DNA from 2 places in the Caballeronia sp. LZ033 genome. Region 2 is predicted to be linked to the other one. Evidence: predicted binding sites of a transcription regulator. Region 2 holds the regulator's gene; the other holds the start of a gene.

Region 1 (9,505 bases), 3.0 Mb from region 2:
CCACAGCGCCTGATCGTGAATGATCTTCTGCGCGCCATCGTACGACTGCGTGCGTTTGGCGACATCCGGCGTCGCCTTGCCGTCGGCGATGAGCTTGTCGAGTTGCGGGTCGCAGTAGCGCGCGAAGTTGATGCCGGACTTCACCGCGTTGCAACTGAACAGCGGCGACAGATAGTTGTCGGGGTCGCCGTTGTCGCCCGCCCAGCCCATGAAGAGCATGTCGTGCTGGCCGAGCTTCGCCGAGCGGATCAGCTCACCCCACTCGATCACTTTCACCTGCGCCTTCACGCCGATCTTCGCCAGGTCGGCCTGCAGCAACTCGGCGCCGACCTTCGGATTCGGGTTCAGCACGCTGCCGTTCGGACGCACCCAGATGGTCGTGTCGAAGCCGTTCGGAAAGCCCGCTTCGGCGAGCAGCTTCTTCGCGGCATCGGGCGAGTATTTGTAGGCCGCGATGTTCTTGTCGTAGCTCCACGTGTTCGGCGGATACGGATTCACCGCGGCCGTGCCGGTGTTGTCGAACACGGTCTTCATGTAGGTCGTGCGATCGAACGCCATGTTGATCGCCTGCCGCACCTTGGGATTGTCGAGCGGCTTCTTCTCCGTATTGAGCGCAACGAACGCGGTCATGAAGGCCGGCGTTTCGCTCACTTTCAGCGCGTGGTCCTTCTTTGCGTCGGTGACGTCCTGCGGCTTCGGCGAAAGCGCGATCTGGCATTCACCCGCCTTGATCTTCTGCGCGCGCACGGCCGCGTCCGGCGTGATCGCGTAGATCAGCCGGTCGATCTTCGGCTTCGGTCCCCAGTAGGCCGGGTTCACGTCGTAACGGATCACCGAGTCCTTCGTATAGCTCTTCAGCGCGAACGGACCGGTGCCCACCGGCTTGCTGTTCAGGTCGGTCTGCTGGTTCGCCTTCAGCAGCTTGTCAGCGTATTCGGCCGAATAGATGGAGGCGAAACCCATCGTGAGGATCGGCACGAAGGTGGCGTTGGGCTCGTTGAGTTCGAATTTCACGGTGTGGTCATCGACCTTCGTCACGGCCTTGATGAGCTTCACGAGGCCCATCGACTGCGCATGCGGAAAACCGCTTGCGCCCGCGATCTTGTGCCACGGATTGCTGTCGTCGAGCATGCGCGAGAAGGTGAACACGACGTCGTCGGCGTCGAGCGCCCGCGTCGGCTTGAACCATTCGGTCGTCTGGAACTGCACGTTCGGACGCAGATGGAAGGTGTAGGTGAGGCCGTCGCTGCTTACGTCCCACTTCTCGGCGAGCGCGGGCGCGACCTTCTTCGCGGCTTCGTCGTAGGCGACGAGCGTGTTGAAGATGACATCGGCGGAAGCGTTGGTGGTCACGAGCGAATTGAACTGCACGACGTCGAAGCCGTCCGGGCTCGCTTCGGTGCAGATGGTGAGCGGCTTGGACAGCGCGATGCCCGGCGCGGCGAGCAGGATGGCCGCGGCAGCGGCGGCGACGAGTGTCAGGCGCATGAGATCTCCCGTGACCCGATGGTCACACGGCGTTTCGTTCTTGTTGGCGGATCAGGTCCGATGACGGTCGGCAGGCGCAGCAAGCAGCGCGCCCGGCGCGGCCGGCGCGGCCGGCGCGGCCGGCGCGGCCGGCGCGGCCAGCATAGCGAATGCTCGTTGCATCGACAACGATTCGATCCGCATACGCATATTCCTGCCATGAGCCAGGCGAGAAGGCGCGGCTTGCCGAAACCGGAGGCATCGGGCTACACTTGCGCCGTCTTTGGGGAGTAGCCTTCCTTCGTGCGCGAAGGAGAACGCGTCAACATCCTCGGCCCTGCTGCCGTGGCGCGTTCGACCGGACCGGTTTGGCGAGACCATCGATGCACTGCGTCGTTCCTGGCCGGACGGCGCGTGGTGCATCGTGGTTCGCTCAGCGTCCGGCCGTGGAAAGATCGTGTCCCTACAACTACAACGTCTCCTTCTCACGCGTCTTTCGGCGCTTCCGCCGCGTTCGTCGCATTGCTTCATGCGAGGTGCCGCATGACGATGCTCTTCATCGAACTCGCACTGATGCTCGCGATCATCCTGATCGCGTCCGAACTCTTCACCAACGCGCTCGAACATCTCGGCGAGCGGCTCGGCATTTCCGAAGGCGTGACCGGCTCGCTGTTCGCTGCCGTCGGCACCGCGCTGCCCGAAACCACGGTGCCGATCATCGCCTTGCTCGGCGGCACGCCCAGTCGCGCGGTCAACGAGGAAATCGGCGTCGGCGCGATTCTCGGTGCGCCGCTGATGCTCGCAACGCTCTCCACCTGCCTGATGACGATTGCGGTGCTCAAGTCGCGCGGCTTGCAAGGACGGATCGTGCCGGAGCGCAGCGGCTTCACGCGGGATCTCAACTTCTTCCTGTTTGCGTTTTTGATCGCGTGCGCGGCGATGTTCGTCCCGCATCACGCATGGCCCGTGCGGGCGATGTTCGCGGCGGGCCTCGTCGGGCTATACGTCTTGTATGTCATCTCGACGTTCAGGGCCTCGGCGAACCTGGTCGAAAGCGGACACGGCACCGAAGCGCCTGAGGCGCTGTTCGCTTCGCGCCTGGGATTGAAGACGTCCATGGGCAGCATCATGCTGCAGTTCCTGGTCGGCATCGTGTTGCTGGTGGGCGGCGCGAAGGGCTTCATTCACGGCGTCGAAGGGGTGTCGCAGGCGCTTGGAATCTCCGCGCTGCTGCTGTCGCTGATCATCATTCCGATCGCCACCGAATTGCCCGAGAAGGTGAACAGCATCCTGTGGGCGCGCAGAGGGAAGGACACGCTCGCGTTCGGCAACATCACGGGCGCGATGGTGTTCCAGGGCACCTTGCTGCCCGCGATCGGCATCATGCTGACGCCGTGGGAACCGCGTGTCGAAGTGCTGACCGGCGTGTTGATCACGCTGGCGGCGGCGGCGTGGCTGCGCCTCAATGCGAAGCCGAATGGCGTGGTGCTGTGGGCGCTGCTCGGGAACGGCGTGCTGTATGCGGCGTATCTGGCGCTGACGCTGGGTCGATAAAGCCCGACAGCTCAAGCCCCGCCACAAATAAGAATGCCCGCGCGAGGCGGGCATCAAGAGCGAAGCAGCGCGCCCGACATCGGCGCGTTGTTCTTGTTGTTCTTGTGTTATCGGCGCGGCAGCTGAAAACTTTAGAAGCGCGCGGCTTGTTGATAGCGGCTTGCGGCCTTGGCGCCGTCCATCGAACGGCGATAGTTCGCGGCGAGCGCCGTCTGCGCCATCTGCGCGCGCGATGCAACGGCATCGATGCTCGCCTGGATCTTGCGGATGACCGCGAGCGACTCCGCCGGCTGCTCGGCCCGCAGCGCCATGACGAGCGGTGCGCGCGCTTCGGTCAGCTCGGCGGCGCGCGCCCAGTCTTCGTTGCCCACTGCCGTTTCGATGGCCTCGGTCAGCGACCAGGCTTCCTGAATCAGTTCGTGCTGGTTCATGTCCGGTCCTTAGCTCTTGTTGGTGGCCAGCGCGCCGGCGCTGTTGGTGCCGCCGAAGAGGGCGGTCAGATAGCTCGACTGCGTGGCCATCGACGACATCAACGAGTTGAGCGCCGTGAACTGGTCGTTGTACGAGGTGGTCAGCTGCGCGGTGTACGCGGTGAGCTGCGTCTGCTGATCGGCGATGCTGGTCAGGTCGTCGTTGAGCGCGGTCGTGCGCGTGTCGATGATGCCGCCGGTCTGCAGGAACGCCGTCAGGCTCGTGTTCAACTGCGCGGCCACGCCGTCGGTCGTGTTGAAGAGCGAGGCGACCGTGCCGCTGCTGTTGGTGAGCGCGTTGGTGAGCGCGTCTTCGTCGGTCGAAAGCGTGCCGTCCGGCTGCAGCGTGATGCCGATCGACGCCAGGTTCACCTTGCCCGTGCCGACGCCGATGCCCTTGCTGATCGTGCTGGAGATCGTATTCTTGATGGTGTTCATCATCGAGTCGCCGAGCAGCGCGCCTTGCGAGCTGGCGGTCGAATCGAACGACGTCAGCGACGACGCCGTGCTGATGAAGTTGTTGTAGGCGGTGACGAAGGCATCGATGGCGGTCTTCTGGCCGGTGACGTCCTGGCCGATCGTGAGCGTCTGCGTCGTGCCGACGGAGTCCGCGGTGATGTTCATCGTGACGCCCGTCACCGCTTCCTTGATCGTGTTGCTCGAACTCGTGACCGGCGTGCCGGCCACCGTCAGGTGCGAGTCCACCCCCGCGCTGGATTGCGTCCAGCCGTTGGTGCTGCTGATGGTGGTGTGTTCGGGAACGGTGATGGTCTTGGTCGGGTCGGTCGGGTCCGGATCGGTGGTCGTGGTGGACGAGCTGACCTGAAGCTTGTTGATGGCGGAGGTGCTGCTGTCCGCGGTGACATCGACGCCGATCTGATTGCCGAGACCCGTCGACGTGGAGCGCAGCACGAGGTGCGCGCCGTCCGAGCCGTTGACGATGGTCGCGGTGACGCCGGGATTGTCGGACGCCGAGTTGATCGCCGACACGATGCCCGACAGCGTGTTGTTGCTGCTGTCGAGCTTGATGGTGCTGCTGTTGTTGCCGACCTTCAGCGTGATCGAGCCGGTGCCGAGCGCGTCGGTGGTCGAGAACGTGCCGGACGTGAGCGATTGCGCCGAAGCGATGTTCTGTACGTTGACCGCATAGCTGCCGGCGACGGCCGTGGTGTCGGCGCTGCCGGTGAGGCCCTTGCCGTCGGCGGTGGCGGTGAACGAGCCGAGCGTCTTGCCGTTGGCGAGATTCGTGATCGAGCTTTGCAGCAGCGACAGCACGGACTTGAGCGTGCCGATCGCGGTGAGCTGCGTATTGTCGGCGGTCTTCTTGTTGTTGAGCGCGTCGGTCTGGCCTGCGACCTTCGCGTTGACGATCGCGGTGACGAGCGAGTTCACGTCCATCGTCGAGTTGGTGGAACCGCTGATGATCGACTGTGCGGCCTGTTGTACGGCGCTGGTCGGATCGACAGTGGAACCCGATGTCGTGGCTACGGTGGTCATGTGTGCTCCGCTCGTATTACTTCGCGATCGTTTGGAATGAGGCGGAAGTCGTCATCTTCCGAAAACGCGCACAGGGAGACGAGCTCCCTTTGCGCTGACTGCTTTGCTGCTTTGCTGCTTTGTTGCTTCCGGCGCGCATTGTACTGGCTGATGCGCGCCGGTTACAGCGTCGGCCGTGATGCTTAGCCGAGGAGCTTCAGAACTTGCTGGGGCATCGAGTTCGCTTGAGCCAGCACCGAGATACCAGCTTGTTGCAGCACTTGAGCCTTCGACAGGTTCGCGGTTTCCTGCGCGAAGTTCGCGTCGGTGATCTGCGACTGTGCCGACGACAGGTTGGTCGACTGAGCCGTCTGCGTCGAAGCGATCGACGAGAAACGGTTCTGTGCGGCGCCGAGGTCAGCTTGAATCGAGTTGACGCTGTCGAGGGCGTTGTCGATCGATTCGATCGCCAGGTTCGCGCCGTTGGCCTTCGTCAGGTCGATGTCGGAGACCTTCGGGGGAACGTTCTGCGCATTGGCTTGAGCGATGCCGTCAGCGGCGCCCGTGGCGTTTGCGTTGTCCGCAAGCGCGCCCTTGCCGGTCAGCGTGCCGCCGGTCGTGTCGAACAGACCGGTCACCGACGCGCTGATGTCGGTTTCCGCGCCGTTTGCATCCACACCCTTGAAGGTGAAGCCGCCAGCGCCGTCGCCATAGATGTTGACGCTGCTGTAGGCCGGCGTGTCTGCCGAGCCAGCGACCGTGCCATCGGCCTTGAGCGAGATCGACACGCTGCCGAGCTTGGTCGTCGGCGAGGTCGTGGTGGCGGTGGCGACGTTAGCTGCGTCGTTCTGAACGGCCGTGATGTCCGTTTGGTCCGCGCCGCCGGTGGTCGTCGTCAGCGCCGTGCCCGTCAGGGTTGCGACACCGCCGGCATTGGGCGTTTGCGTGAAGAGCTTGCTTGCGTCGGCCGTGGACAGGTACGAGCCGCTTTCCGTGCCGTTGGCGACCGTCTTGAACTTGTAGCCGCCGTTGCCATCGGCATAGACATTGATGCCGGTGATGTCCGTGGCTGCACCCGTGCCCGCGCCCGACAGATCCGGAAGCAGACCGTTCGCATCGAGGTCGATCGTTGCGCCGAGCTTCGTGTCGGCGGCGGCATACGTCGTCGTCGTCGTTTGCACGTTCGCAGCCGAGGCGGCCTTGATTGCAGCCGTTTGGGTCGTCGAGGCGCCAACCAGCGCACCCTTTGCCGTCAGCGAGAGCGCCGTGCCCGTGCCGGTGGTCGTACCCGAGAACAGGGCGGTCGTTGCCGCGCTCGACAGCGCCTGGTTGTTCTGGTCGGTGAACGTGAAGCCGCCCTTGCCGTCAGCCAGCACGTTGATCGACGTGATGTCGGCCTTGGCCGTACCCGTCGTTGCAGCACCCGCGCTCGTCAGGCTCAGGCCCGACAGCGTGCCGATCGTCGCGCCCTTCTGCGGCAGACCGCCACCGAGTTGAGCAGCCGACACGCCGTTGCTCAGATCGATACCGATGGTCTGGCCGACGTTCGCGCCAACCTGGAACGACACGGTGCCAGCCGAGCCGTCGAGCACGTTCGTGCCGTTGTAGGTCGTTTGCGAAGCAATACGGTTCACTTCAGCGATACGCTGCGTCACTTCCTTTTGCAGCGAAGCCTGGTCGCTCGACGAGAGCGAGCCGCTCGAAGCCTGCACGGCCAGCTGGCGAATACGTTGCAGGTTGTCCGAGATCTGCGACAGGCCCGAAGCAGCCGTCTGGGTCATCGAGACGCCGTCGTTGGCGTTCGACACACCTTGGTTCAAACCGTTGATCTGCGAGGTCATGCGCGAGGCGATGGCCTGGCCTGCTGCATCGTCGGCCGCGCTGTTGATGCGCTTGCCCGACGAGAGGCGGGTGATCGCCGAAGACAGCGCGCTTTGCGTGCTGTTGAGGTTCTGCTGAGCAACCAGCGAGTTGATATTGCTATTGATACCGATCATTTGTTCTCTCCTGGGAGACTAATCTGGCTTTGGCTAATGGCACCGAGTTGTTGCCTGGCGGTCCTGCGCTCGGTGATAGCCGGCCGCCTACTTGAGGTTATCGGGCCACTCGAAAAAAACTTAAGGCCGGGCTAACCGATTTGTGTAACGAATAGTGTCGAAAGCCTTCGAAGGCCCGCCCAGCAAGCCTTCCGAATCACGCGTATGCTTTTTAGTCCCTCTTCCACGCGGATTCGGAGCATTCATGCAGACACGTAATGTCGGTATATCGGAATTGAAAGTTGCGCCTTTAGTTTTTGGCGGCAATGTATTTGGCTGGACCGCCGATGAACGCACGTCGTTTTCCATCCTCGATGCATTTGTCGACCACGGTCTCAATTTCATCGATACCGCCGACGTTTATTCCGCCTGGGTCGAAGGTCATCAGGGCGGTGAATCCGAGACGATCATCGGCAAGTGGTTCAAGGAGAGCGGCAAGCGCCACAAGATCGTGCTCGCGACGAAGGTGGGCAAGCTCAGCACGCGCCCGGGGCTGACGGCGGCGAACATCGCCGCGGCCGTCGACGATTCGCTCCGACGCCTGAAGACCGATTACATCGATGTCTATTTCTCGCATCACGATGACGAGGCCACCCCGCTCGACGAGACGCTCAACGCCTATCAGAAGCTGATCCAGGCGGGGAAGGTGAGGGTGATCGGCGCGTCGAACTATACGGGCGAGCGCCTGGAGGAAGCCTTGAAGGTCGCGAAGGATTCGGGCCTGCCCGCCTATCAGATCCTTCAGCCGGAATACAACTTGTACGATCGCGAAGGCTATGAGACCGGACTCGAGCCGGTCGTGCAGAAAAATGACGTGGCAGTCGTGCCTTACTACGCGCTCGCAAGCGGCTTTCTGTCGGGCAAGTACCGCTCGAAGGCGGATACGCAGAACAAGGCGCGCGGCTCGCGCGTCGAGAAATATCTGGATGCACGCGGCCTGAAAATCCTTGATGCACTCGACGAAGTCGCGAAGCGCAACGACACGACACCCGCGACGATCGCGCTCGCGTGGCTCATCGCGCGGCCAAGTATCACGGCGCCGATCGCGAGCGCCACGTCCGTGGCACAACTGGAAAGCCTCGCGGCCGCGACGCGCCTTGCGCTGTCGGGCGAGGATGTCGAACTCCTCGACGAAGCCAGTGCGTGGCAGAAATAATCTGTCACATCAAGGAGTTGGGCGGTGTGAAGAGTTGGCAGCGGCGCGCTGTTCTGGTAACATCGCGCCCGAATCGAGAAATGTGCCCGATTTCCTGCCTTCGCAGCCGAATGACACCGTCAACATCGACAACGTCACACTCCGGCGGCGAACGGCTCCGAAACGCGCGTTCACGTCGTTCTTTCGAATGCGCATGCCGCTTCGGCGGCTGAATCCCAACTCTCTCTGTTCCGGCCTCCGTGGCCGCTTTGCTCGTGTCCGTCGCGGCGGGCTGTCTGGTGTGATCCAGCGCCGCGTCCGGTGGACGATCGGAGTGCCGGGGCGCGGCGATTTTGTCGTCGCGCGCTTAGAAATACGTTTAGCAAACCAGGATTTACATGACCACTATCGTCCTCAAAGAAAACGAGCCGTTCGATGTCGCGATTCGGCGTTTCCGCCGCACCATCGAGCGCAACGGCACCATCGCCGAACTGCGCGAGCGCCAGTCGTACGAAAAGCCGACCACCGCGCGCAAGCGCAAGAAGGCAGCTGCCGTCGCGCGTCTGCGCAAGCGCCTGCGCAGCCAGATGCTGCCGAAGAAGATGCACTAAGCATCGCGTGCAAGTCGGGGAGCCGCAATTCCTCGGCTTGCATGGCAAAAAGGCGGTGCGACCCGTGAGGGCGCACCGCCTTGTTGCTTGTACGTGAGAGAAACCGGCGTCAGACGAACGCGTGCCGCCTGCCGAGCGCCGCCAGCAGATGCGGCCACTCTTCCACGTCGGCGTCGTCGTGAACCTGTTCGAGTTCGATCAGCAAATCAATGATGTTGGGATCGTAGGCGTTCACATTCGACGCGTAGAGCGCGCGCATCAGCTCGCCATCCTGCGCATGCCGGTAGTAGGAAATGCCGACACCTTCCAGCGCCGCCTCGTACAGATCGTCACGCACGAGCGAACCAATCGCGCACTTGCGGCCTTCCGGACTGCGCAGGCGGCAGGATCCATTGTCATCTTCGGACACCGCGCGCTGGGTCAGCAAATGCGTGCTGACGCGGTCGTAAATGTCCTTCGGGCTCAACATCTTCATCGGGCTCAACATCACTACACCTACTGTGCTCAGGCAGCCGTTTTCAGAAGTTCGGCCGAAAGCCCGAACTGACGTGCGATCGACGAAAGACGCTCGCGCCATTCCCACTTGCCGAAGACGTCGTGCACGTTCTGCAGGCAAGAGAGCAATTCGACGGTATTGGGATCGAACACGTTGATGCGCGCACGTAGCAGCGCGCGCTTGAGCGCCGCGACACCGACATCCATATAGGCCGGCACATGCTCGGGCGGTTTTGCGATGTAGCGGATGGGCACGCCTTC
Region 2 (9,505 bases):
GCCGCCAGTCTTCGCCCCAGAAGGCATCGAGCCGCATGATCCAGCCGGATAGCGCGAGCGCGAGAATCAGGCACCACAGCGTGCCCGATGAAGCCCCACACGATGCGCGCGGCAACCAGACCTGCCGCGCCATACCCGAGCAGCCGGTGAATGGAATCGGTCGGACCGAACAGGTTCCAGAGGACGATGCCCGCAACGACCCAGTGCGTGAGCCGCACCCAGAGGTCCCAGACTCTCGTGGGCCGGGTCACGGGCGGAGACATGACGCTTGTTCCACTTCCGATTTCACGACCGCGAGCGTCTTCGTGTCGTCATAGATCTCGACCTTCTTGCCGTTCTTGTCGTGGCCGTAGATCTCGTAGCAGTTGCCATCGACCTTGAACTTGCGGATCTTGCAGCCTTCGGCCTCGAGCCTGGCCTTCGCGTCGCACTCCTTCATCTATTTGCTTTTCGGATGCGCCGTGCAATCCGCCTTCGCGAACGCCGCACCCGACATTCCCATCGCCAGCGACAACGCCAGAATCTTCAGCATGACTTACTCCCGGTGGTTCTGGACGGGCTACTCTAGCGCCACCGGGAGCGCACTGAAAGCAGTATGAAAGTTTGTCCGCTAACGCTTGCCTTGCTGGCGAATGTGTTCGAGCGTCGCGCCCGGCGTGCTCTGTTCCGCCGGAATGCGGACTTCGATTACGGCTGGCAGGCCGGAACGCTGTGCGCGCTCGAACGCGGGCATGAACTGGCTGGTCGTCTCGACGAGTTCGCCGTGCGCGCCGAACGCCCGCGCGTAGGCGGCGAAGTCGGGGTTGGTGAGTCCGGTTCCATGCACGCGGTTCGGATAGTGCCGTTCCTGATGCATGCGGATGGTCCCGTACTGGCCGTTGTTGACGACGATGAAGATCACCGGCAATTCATATTGCATGGCCGTGGCCAGCTCGTGGCTCGACATCATGAAGCAGCCGTCGCCTGCGAACGCGATCACCGTGCGCTCCGGGTACAGCGACTTCGCGGCGATCGCGGCAGGCACGCCATAGCCCATCGCGCCGCTGGTGGGCGCGACCTGCGAGCGAAACTGCCGGTACGAGTAATGCCGATGCAGCCACGTTGCATAGTTGCCGGCGCCGTTGGTGAGAATGGCGTCGGCGGGGAGGGTCTGGGCGAGCTGGCGCATGATCTCGCCGAGCTGGACATCGCCGAGCATCGGGCGCGGCTCGCGCCAGTCGAGATACGCAGCGTGTGCCGCTTCGGCCTCGCCGGCCCACGCGATGGAAGGCGGCGGCGGCAGCGCGGCCAGCATCGCCGCGATTTCCGGCATGCCCGAGACGATCGGCAAATCGGCGTGGTACACGCGCCCGAGTTCCTCCGCGCCCTGGTGTACGTGGATCAGCGTCTGCCTCGGCTTCGGGATGTCGATCAGCGCGTAACCGCCCGTCGTCGATTCGCCCATGCGCGGGCCGAGCACGAAGAGCACATCGGCGTCGCGCACGCGCGCGGCGAGCGCCGGGTTGATGCCGAGCCCGACATCGCCGGCATAGTTCGGATGCTCGTTCGACAGCGTGTCCTGATAGCGGAATGCGCAGCCCGCCGGCAACTGCCATTGCTCGACGAAGCGCGCGAAGTCCTGCGTGGCTTCCTCCGTCCAGCCGCTGCCGCCCGCGATCACGAACGGCTTCCGTGCGTTGCCGAGCAGCTCGCGCAGGCGTTCCATCTGCGCCGGCGCGGGCGCGGCCGCCACTCGCTGGTAGCGCGGCAGCGGCGGGATGGCGGCGAGCGTCTCGGTGAGCATGTCTTCTGGCAGCGCGAGCACGACCGGCCCGGGACGCCCGGCCGTCGCGACGTGAAACGCGTGACTCAGGTATTCCGGCACGCGGCGCGGGTCGTCGATCTGCGCGACCCACTTCGCCATCTGCCCGAACATGCGCCGGTAATCGATCTCCTGGAATGCCTCGCGGTCCATGTGATCGCGCGCGCACTGGCCGATGAGCAGCAGCATCGGCGTCGAATCCTGAAACGCGGTGTGCACGCCGATCGACGCGTGCGTCGCGCCGGGCCCGCGCGTGACGATCGCCACGCCCGGACGTCCGGTCAGCTTGCCGACCGCCTCCGCCATGTTCGCCGCGCCGGCCTCGTGGCGGCAGACGATGGTCTGGATGTGCGCGGTTTCGTCGTGCAGCGCGTCGAGCACCGCGAGGAAGCTCTCGCCGGGCACGCAGAACACGCGCTCGACGCCGTGATGAACGAGCGCATCGACGACGAGACGGGCGCCGGTCGTCTGGCTTTCGGGAGCGGCGGACGGAGCAGCGGAAGCAGCGGACGTCATGCGATGAAGTCTCCTTGAAATGTCCGGAAACGCCTCGGTTCGATGCCGGAGAGGTGCCGGACGGTGAGCGACGTGCCCTCCAGCTTACGCGTTCGGCCGCGCCTTCGGCCACACGCCGCCCGGGAAGATTTGGCTGCGGCGGGCGCGCCGTGTTCCGGCCCCGAACTGTCCATCAGCCGAAATACCCCTTTTTCCCACCCTTTATCCAGCGATGGACCGAAGGGGAACTTCGCAATAATGGCTTCACTGAAAAGCGGGACCGGCAAGCAGACAGACCGGTTCGCTCGCAACGATCGCCGTATCACACCTCATCGGGGGCAAGTTTGAACATTCGTAAATTCATCGGCGCGAACAGCCGTGACGCACTGCGCCAGGTTCGTGAAACGCTCGGTCCCGATGCCGTGGTGTTGTCGAATCGCACGCTGGACGACGGCTCGGTCGAAATCGTCGCGGTCGCGGACAGCGACATCGCTTCGATCTCGCCCGCCGCGCAGGAGCAGGCGGTGCGTTCGGGCGGCGCGTCGCGCGCGGCGCTGGCCGCGGCGGCGGCAGCGATCCCGGTGAAACAGCAGGCAGCCACGAACCCCTACGTGAACGGCGATGTGTTTTCCTCCGTGTTCGGCGCGAGTGCCGATGACGAAGACGACTTCGCATCCTCCGCCGACGACACGTCCCGCACGATGGCCGACACCAACCCGTGGCTGATCGAGCATGCGAAGCGCCTGGCGCAACAGGCGTCGATGCCGTCGAACCGCCCGCTCACGCCGTCGGCCGCGATTGCGCGCGGCATGGGCGTGCCGGTGACGACGCTGTCGCAGGCGCCGGTCCAGTCGACCGCCCGGCCGACCGAATCCGAAGCCGGCAAGTTTGCGCTGCGTCAGCAGCAGCCGGCCCGGGCCGAAGCGGCGCCGCAGCCGGTCTCACAACCGGTCTCGCAGCCGGCCGTGCAGCAGAAGGTCGAAACGCCCGACTGGGCGCGCGAAGCCGCGCAGGTCGCAGCCCGCCGCGCTGCGCACAAGATCAACACGAGCGCGCCGCACGCTGAAACGCCGGCGCCGGGCGCCGCGCCCGCCACGCCGGAAAGCGTCTTCGAAGGCCTGCCCGCGAATGCGGCGGCGGTCGTGACCGAGGCGATCCGGGCGCGCATGCAGCAGGTCGTCAACGACACGGTGATGAACGAACTCTCGTCGATGCGCGAGATGATGGAAGAGCACTTCGCCGGCCTGATGTGGAGCGAGCGCCAGCGCCGCAACCCGACGGGCGGCGCGCTGACCAAGCGCCTGTTCTCGGCCGGTTTCTCGGCGCAGCTCGTGCGCATGGTGATGGACAACATGCCGGAGATGGAGACTGTCGAAGGCGCGCTCGAATGGGTGCAGCAAGTCCTCGAAAACAACATTCCGGTGATGGACAGCGAAGACGCGCTGATGGAGCGCGGCGGCGTGTTCGCACTGATGGGCCCGACGGGCGTCGGCAAGACGACCACCACGGCGAAGCTCGCGGCGCGCTGCGTGATGCGCTTCGGCGCCAGCAAGGTCGCGCTGCTCACGACCGACAGCTACCGGATCGGCGCGCACGAGCAATTGCGCATCTTCGGCAAGATCCTGGGCGTGTCGGTGCACGCGGTGAAGGACGGCGCCGACCTGCAACTGGCGCTGTCCGAACTGCGTAACAAACATATCGTGCTGATCGACACGATCGGCATGAGCCAGCGCGACCGCATGGTCTCCGACCAGATTGCGATGCTGTGCGGCGCGGGCCATCCGGTGCAGCGCATCCTGCTGCTCAACGCGACGAGCCACGGCGACACGCTGAACGAAGTCGTGCAGGCCTACAAGAGCGCGCCGGACCAGCCGCCGCTCGCGGGCTGCATCCTGACCAAGCTCGATGAAGCCACCAATCTCGGCGGCGTGCTCGACACGGTGATCCGCTACAAGCTGCCGGTGCATTACGTCTCGACCGGGCAGAAGGTGCCGGAGAACCTGTACGTCGCAACCAAGCGTTTTCTCATCAAGAGCGCGTTCTGCATTCCGCGCGACGGCTCGCCGTTCGTGCCGAACGAAGAAGAAGTCCCCGCGCTGCTCTCCGCGCTGTCCGCGCGTGCCTCGACCGACATGCATGGGGTGCACTTTGGATAAGTTCGTGCTCGACCAGGCAGAAGGTCTGCGACGGCTCCTCACGCGAGCCGGCTCGCGTGTGGTGGCGGTCGTGGGCGGCCCGGCGGGAATCGGTTGCACGTCGACGGTGGTGAATCTCGGCGCGGCGCTGTCGGTACATGGCAAGGATGTGCTTGTGATCGACGAGCACCGCAACGTGGCGTCGGCCAGCCGGCTCACCGGCATCGAGGATGCAGGCGCGGCTGCCGCGGTGATGACGGGCCGCAGCACGCTCGCGGAGGCCGCCGGGCGCACGCCGTTCGGTTTTTCGCTGCTCGCGGCGCCGCGTGATGAACGCATCAGCCATGACGCCGCGCAATGCCGTGCGTTGCTGGACGGTCCGGCGGACATCGTGCTGATCGACGCGCAGCTGGACCGGTATGGCGCGCTCTCGTCGCTCGCGGCGCAGGCGCATGACTTTCTCGTCGTGACGCGGGTGGCCGCGTCGGCGATCACCGAGGCGTATGCGTGCATGAAGCGTCTGCACTACGCCCATGCGATCGGCCAGTTCCGCGTGCTGATCAATCACGTGCAGAACCCGGCCGATGCGGCGGTCGCGTTCGACAACCTGTCGGGCGTCGCAAGCCGGTATCTGGCTGTGTCGCTGGTGCAGGCGGGATATGTGTCCGAGGATGCGCGCGTCGCTCGGGCAAAGGAACTCTCACGCTGCGCTGTCGAAGCGTTCCCGGCCACGGCCGCGGCACGCGACTACCGCGCGATTGCGGCGGAGCTCCTGCACTGGCCGATGCGCCCCGCGCCGTATGCGCGTGCGGCGGACGGCCAGGCGGACGCGCGAATTCCGGTTGGCGACTCTGAGCAGGGCGGACGGGAGACGGCGCATCGTGCGGCCGCGCTTCACGAAATGGCCATGAGCAGCACGGCGTCGATGTGATCAAGATAGGTGACCAAGATGTATAACGCCCAAGGCAAACTCTCACAGTCCGAAACGCTGACGAAATATGCACCGCTCGTTCGCCGGCTGGGGCTTCAGCTCGTCGCCAAGATGCCGGCGAGCGTCGATCTCGACGATCTCATCCAGGCCGGCATGATCGGCTTGCTGGACGCGGCCGGCCGCTACAAGGAAGACCAGGGCGCGCAGTTCGAGACGTATGCGAGCCAGCGGATTCGCGGCGCGATGCTCGACGAGCTGCGCGCCAACGACTGGCTGCCGCGCAGCATGCGCAAGACGTCGCGCGAAGTGGAATCGGCGGTGCACAAGGTCGAGCAGAACCTCGGCCGGTCCGCCAGCGAGACGGAGATCGCCGAGCACATGAAGATGCCGCTCGACGAATATCAGTCGATGCTGCAGGACCTGCACGGCGCGCAGCTGATCTATTACGAAGACTTCGACCGTTCCGCCGATGACGAGCCGTTCCTCGACCGCTATTGCGTCGACCGTTCGGATCCGCTGTCCGCGCTGATGGACGACAGCCTGCGCGGCGCGCTGATCGAAGCCATCGACCGGCTGCCGGAACGCGAGAAGCTGCTGATGAGCCTGTACTACGAGCGCGGCCTGAACCTGCGCGAGATTGGCGCGGTGATGGAAGTGAGCGAGTCGCGCGTGTGCCAGCTGCACAGCCAGGCCGTGGCGCGTCTGCGCACGAAGCTGCGCGAGCAGGCGTGGACCGGCGCCGAGGCGTAAGTCTGACGCTCGACGCGTGACGCATGAGACGAATGGCCCGCAGCGATGCGGGCCATTTGTTTAGCTGGTTTCGAAATCGTGGGTTTCGGCGAACACGGTCTTGCCGGCGCCCAGACTCTTGGCGCGATACATGGCGCGGTCGGCGGCGCGCAGCACGGTGTTCATGTCGGACGGGCGCGCGATCGTCGCGCCGGACAGCAGGCAGGCGCCGATGCTCGCCGATACCGATACCGCCCGCTCCTGCACCGACGTGATGGCGGCGAGCGCCGAGTGGATGCTGTCGGCCACGGCGAGCACCGCCGAGCGGTCCCGCACCTGATGCGCGAGCACGACGAATTCGTCGCCGCCGAGCCGGGCGATGGTATCGGTCCTGCGCAGGCGCGCCTCGAGTTGATGCGCGAACGATTGCAGCAGCACATCGCCGACGGCGTGTCCGTAGGTGTCGTTCACTTCCTTGAAACCGTCGAGGTCGATCAGCAGCAGGGCGGTGGCGTCATCGGCGTCGTGGCCGTCCTGGCTGGTTGGTGGCGCGGCCATCGCCCGATTGACGATCTTCTCCAGCGCATAGCGATTCGAGAGGCCGGTGAGCGGATCGGTGGACGCCTGGCGCGCGAGATCCAGATTGAGCTTGCCGAGCCGGTCGACGAGCACGCTCAGATACACCGAAGCCCCCAGCACGCTCAATCCCAGGCCGATCGCGGCCGGCAGGTTGGCATGCCACCAAGGTTGCCCGAGGCCGAGCGCGATCACCACGATGAGCGCCGTCGTACAGGACACCGCGAGCGTGCGCTTGCCATACCGGCATCCCGAGCCGATCAGGAACCAGAACATCACCCAGATGAGCGGCAGCGCGCTGGCGCCGCCAGCCGCGAGCGCGAGTCCGAGCAAGGCCTGATCGGCGATGGTCGTGAGCGTCAGGCGCGTTCCGGACATGGCGCTCGCGCGGCTCACGACCAATAGCGTCAGGGCGCCGTAAGACACATAGAGGGCGACGAGCCGCACGACCATCGACGCATCGTGCGACGGGCGCCACAAAGCGAAGAGGCCATACGCGAGCAGCACCGCTGTTCCCATCCAGACACGAAGCGTGGCCTGCTCCCGTTCGGGACTCCGGTGCCCGGACCCGATGAAAGCCTGGATCCGGCGTGCCGGTTGATGCGCCTGCTCCATATGAACCCCTGGCTGGTGATTTCTTGCTGTTATGGTGTGCTGCTGTCTCGTATGTGCGGCCCGGTCGCGGGAGGCGCTGTGAAGGTGTGCATCGGGTTGCACCGTCGCGCGACCCGCTATTCTGCTACTTTTTGCGATCTCGCTGCAGGATCGGTTGGGGCGAATGCGGACTCTTTGACTCTTCCCGGTCTTCCTGCTTACGGCTGATGACAATGCACAACAACGCTTCTTCCCTGCAAGGCGAATGGCTGGCGGTCTGCAACAGTGAGGACGTGCCGGAGGGCGGGGCGCGAGGATTCATCGTCGCGGATGAGCGCATCGTCGTGTGGCGGGACAGTCTCGGCGCGGCGCATGTGTGGCGCGACTACTGTCCGCATCGCGGGGCGCAACTGTCGCTCGGATCGGTATCGCGCGACTGGATCACGTGTCCCTATCACGGCTGGCGGTATGACATCGAGGGGCAGTGTCTGCATATCCCGTCGAATCCCGCACTGCGTCCGCCGAAACGCGCCTGCGCGACGACCTTTGTCAGCGACGAAAAGTACGGCGTGGTCTGGATGTGTTTCGGCGAGCCCGAGTATGCGCTCGATTTTTATCCGGATGCCGATGTGCCCGGCGGGCGTCGCATCAATCTCGCACCGCAGACGGTGAGGTCATCGGCGCCGAGAGTGGTCGAGAATTTTCTCGACATGGCCCATTTCTCTTTCGTGCACGCGGGGATTCTGGGCGAGCAGGCGCATACCGAGGTGCCCGATTACGAAGTCGTTCCGGTCGATGGCGGTCTCGAAGCGCGGCAGTGCCGTTACTGGCAACCAGCCGGCATGCCGGGGCAGGACGACGGCGCGATGATCGACTATGTGTATCGCGTCAGGCGGCCGTTGATTGCGAGCCTCACGAAGATGGCCGCCGGCGGGCAGGGCGCGCTGCACATCATGCTGGTGGCGTCGCCGGTGTCGGAGACGGAAACGCGGGCGTGGCTCGTCTCCGTTCATGAAGACGACTCGACGCACAGCGATCGGGAGCTTTATGACTTCAATATGGAGATCCTGCTGCAGGACACGCCGATCGTCGAATCGCAATGGCCGAAGCGCTTGCCGCTGGAACTCGATGCGGAGTTGCATCAGAAGTGCGACCGGATGTCGGTGGCTTACCGGAGATGGCTGGCGGAACTGGAGTTCGGATGGGGGACGACGGGTGGGGTGTAGCGGGGGTCTTGAGATTGGCGCGCCCGGCTGGGATCGAACCAGCAACCCCTGCCTTCGGAGGGCAGTACTCTATCCATTGAGCTACGGGCGCATCGGCGGTGGGCTGCTTATTTGACAAGGTAACAAGGCAAGCGGCTCAAAGAAAGCCAGCTGCAAGGCCCACGCGAATCCGAGAGGATACCTGTTTTCCATGACTCCGTCCATCGCGCGGCGCTGCAAACTCGATGCCCGCGTGCGCCACAAGCATCACACGATTCGGGTAAACGCCCGTCCGGTCGTGCTGCTGCCCTGTGCCGCCGTCCAAACGTTCCGTCTATAATCGACCGAGCCTTTCCCCACGGCTTGTCTCGGCGCACGGTCTGAGCGCCAAGGCAATGCATGCGGTAGCTGTCACGCTGTCACTGAACCGACTCACACCAAAAAACGGGAGACGAGACAAGCATGAGCGAAGCACCCCACGGAGCCCCGATCAAGACGCCCGGTCAACTCATCGTCGCGATCATTGCGGGATTCGGCATTCCAGTCGCCATCATCATTCTGCTCGCCGTCTATGTGAACAACTCGACGCGCACCGGCGCAGGCACCGATATCGAAGCCTCCGTGAAGGAGCGCATCGCGCCCGCCGCCCAGGTCGATGTCCGCGACGCCAATGCCCCGCGCGTCTACAAAACCGGCGAGGAAGTCTTCAAGGCCGTCTGCTCCGCCTGTCACGCCGCCGGCACCGCCGGCGCGCCCAAGTTCGGCGATGCCGGCGCGTGGGCGCCGCGCATCAGCGAAGGCTACGACACGCTGCTGCACAACGCGCTCAACGGCAAGGGCGCGATGCCCGCCCGCGGCGGCACGAATCCCGACGACTACAGCGACTTCGAAATCGCGCGCGCTGTCGTCTACATGGCAAACAACGGCGGCGCCAAGTTCGCGGAACCCGCGCAACCGGCGCCGGGCGCCGCGGCAAGCGCAGCCGGCGCTGCTTCCGCACCGGCGGCCGCGAGTTCCAACGACAACGCACAGGCCGCAG

Evidence for each region. Region 2 encodes FliA, which starts transcription of late flagellar genes. Its sites were predicted from a motif close to CTAAAGTTTNNNNNNNNNNNGCCGNTA; they were not measured.
Region 1: the regulator FliA is predicted to act here: its motif matches at 7,063-7,089, upstream of QCE62_RS00930 (flagellin).

What each region holds. Positions count from the first base shown of each region.
Region 1 is NZ_JARUXQ010000001.1:185,460-194,964, forward strand. It holds gene QCE62_RS00910 (ABC transporter substrate-binding protein) at 1-1,488, opposite strand, end outside; yybP-ykoY riboswitch at 1,736-1,913, shown strand; gene QCE62_RS00915 (sodium:calcium antiporter) at 2,011-3,021, shown strand; gene QCE62_RS00920 (flagellar protein FliT) at 3,153-3,452, opposite strand; gene fliD (flagellar filament capping protein FliD) at 3,462-4,988, opposite strand; gene QCE62_RS00930 (flagellin) at 5,171-6,964, opposite strand; gene QCE62_RS00935 (aldo/keto reductase) at 7,209-8,159, shown strand; gene rpsU (30S ribosomal protein S21) at 8,537-8,749, shown strand; gene QCE62_RS00945 (hypothetical protein) at 8,859-9,224, opposite strand; gene QCE62_RS00950 (hypothetical protein) at 9,254-9,505, opposite strand, start outside.
Region 2 is NZ_JARUXQ010000001.1:3,175,247-3,184,751, reverse strand. It holds gene QCE62_RS14900 (hypothetical protein) at 1-37, opposite strand, end outside; partial or broken gene QCE62_RS14895 (PepSY domain-containing protein) at 248-532, opposite strand; gene QCE62_RS14890 (thiamine pyrophosphate-binding protein) at 611-2,317, opposite strand; gene flhF (flagellar biosynthesis protein FlhF) at 2,641-4,452, shown strand; gene QCE62_RS14880 (MinD/ParA family protein) at 4,445-5,362, shown strand; gene QCE62_RS14875 (RNA polymerase sigma factor FliA) at 5,381-6,112, shown strand; gene QCE62_RS14870 (GGDEF domain-containing protein) at 6,173-7,186, opposite strand; gene QCE62_RS14865 (aromatic ring-hydroxylating dioxygenase subunit alpha) at 7,495-8,487, shown strand; tRNA gene QCE62_RS14860 (tRNA-Arg) at 8,503-8,578, opposite strand; gene QCE62_RS14855 (c-type cytochrome) at 8,929-9,505, shown strand, end outside.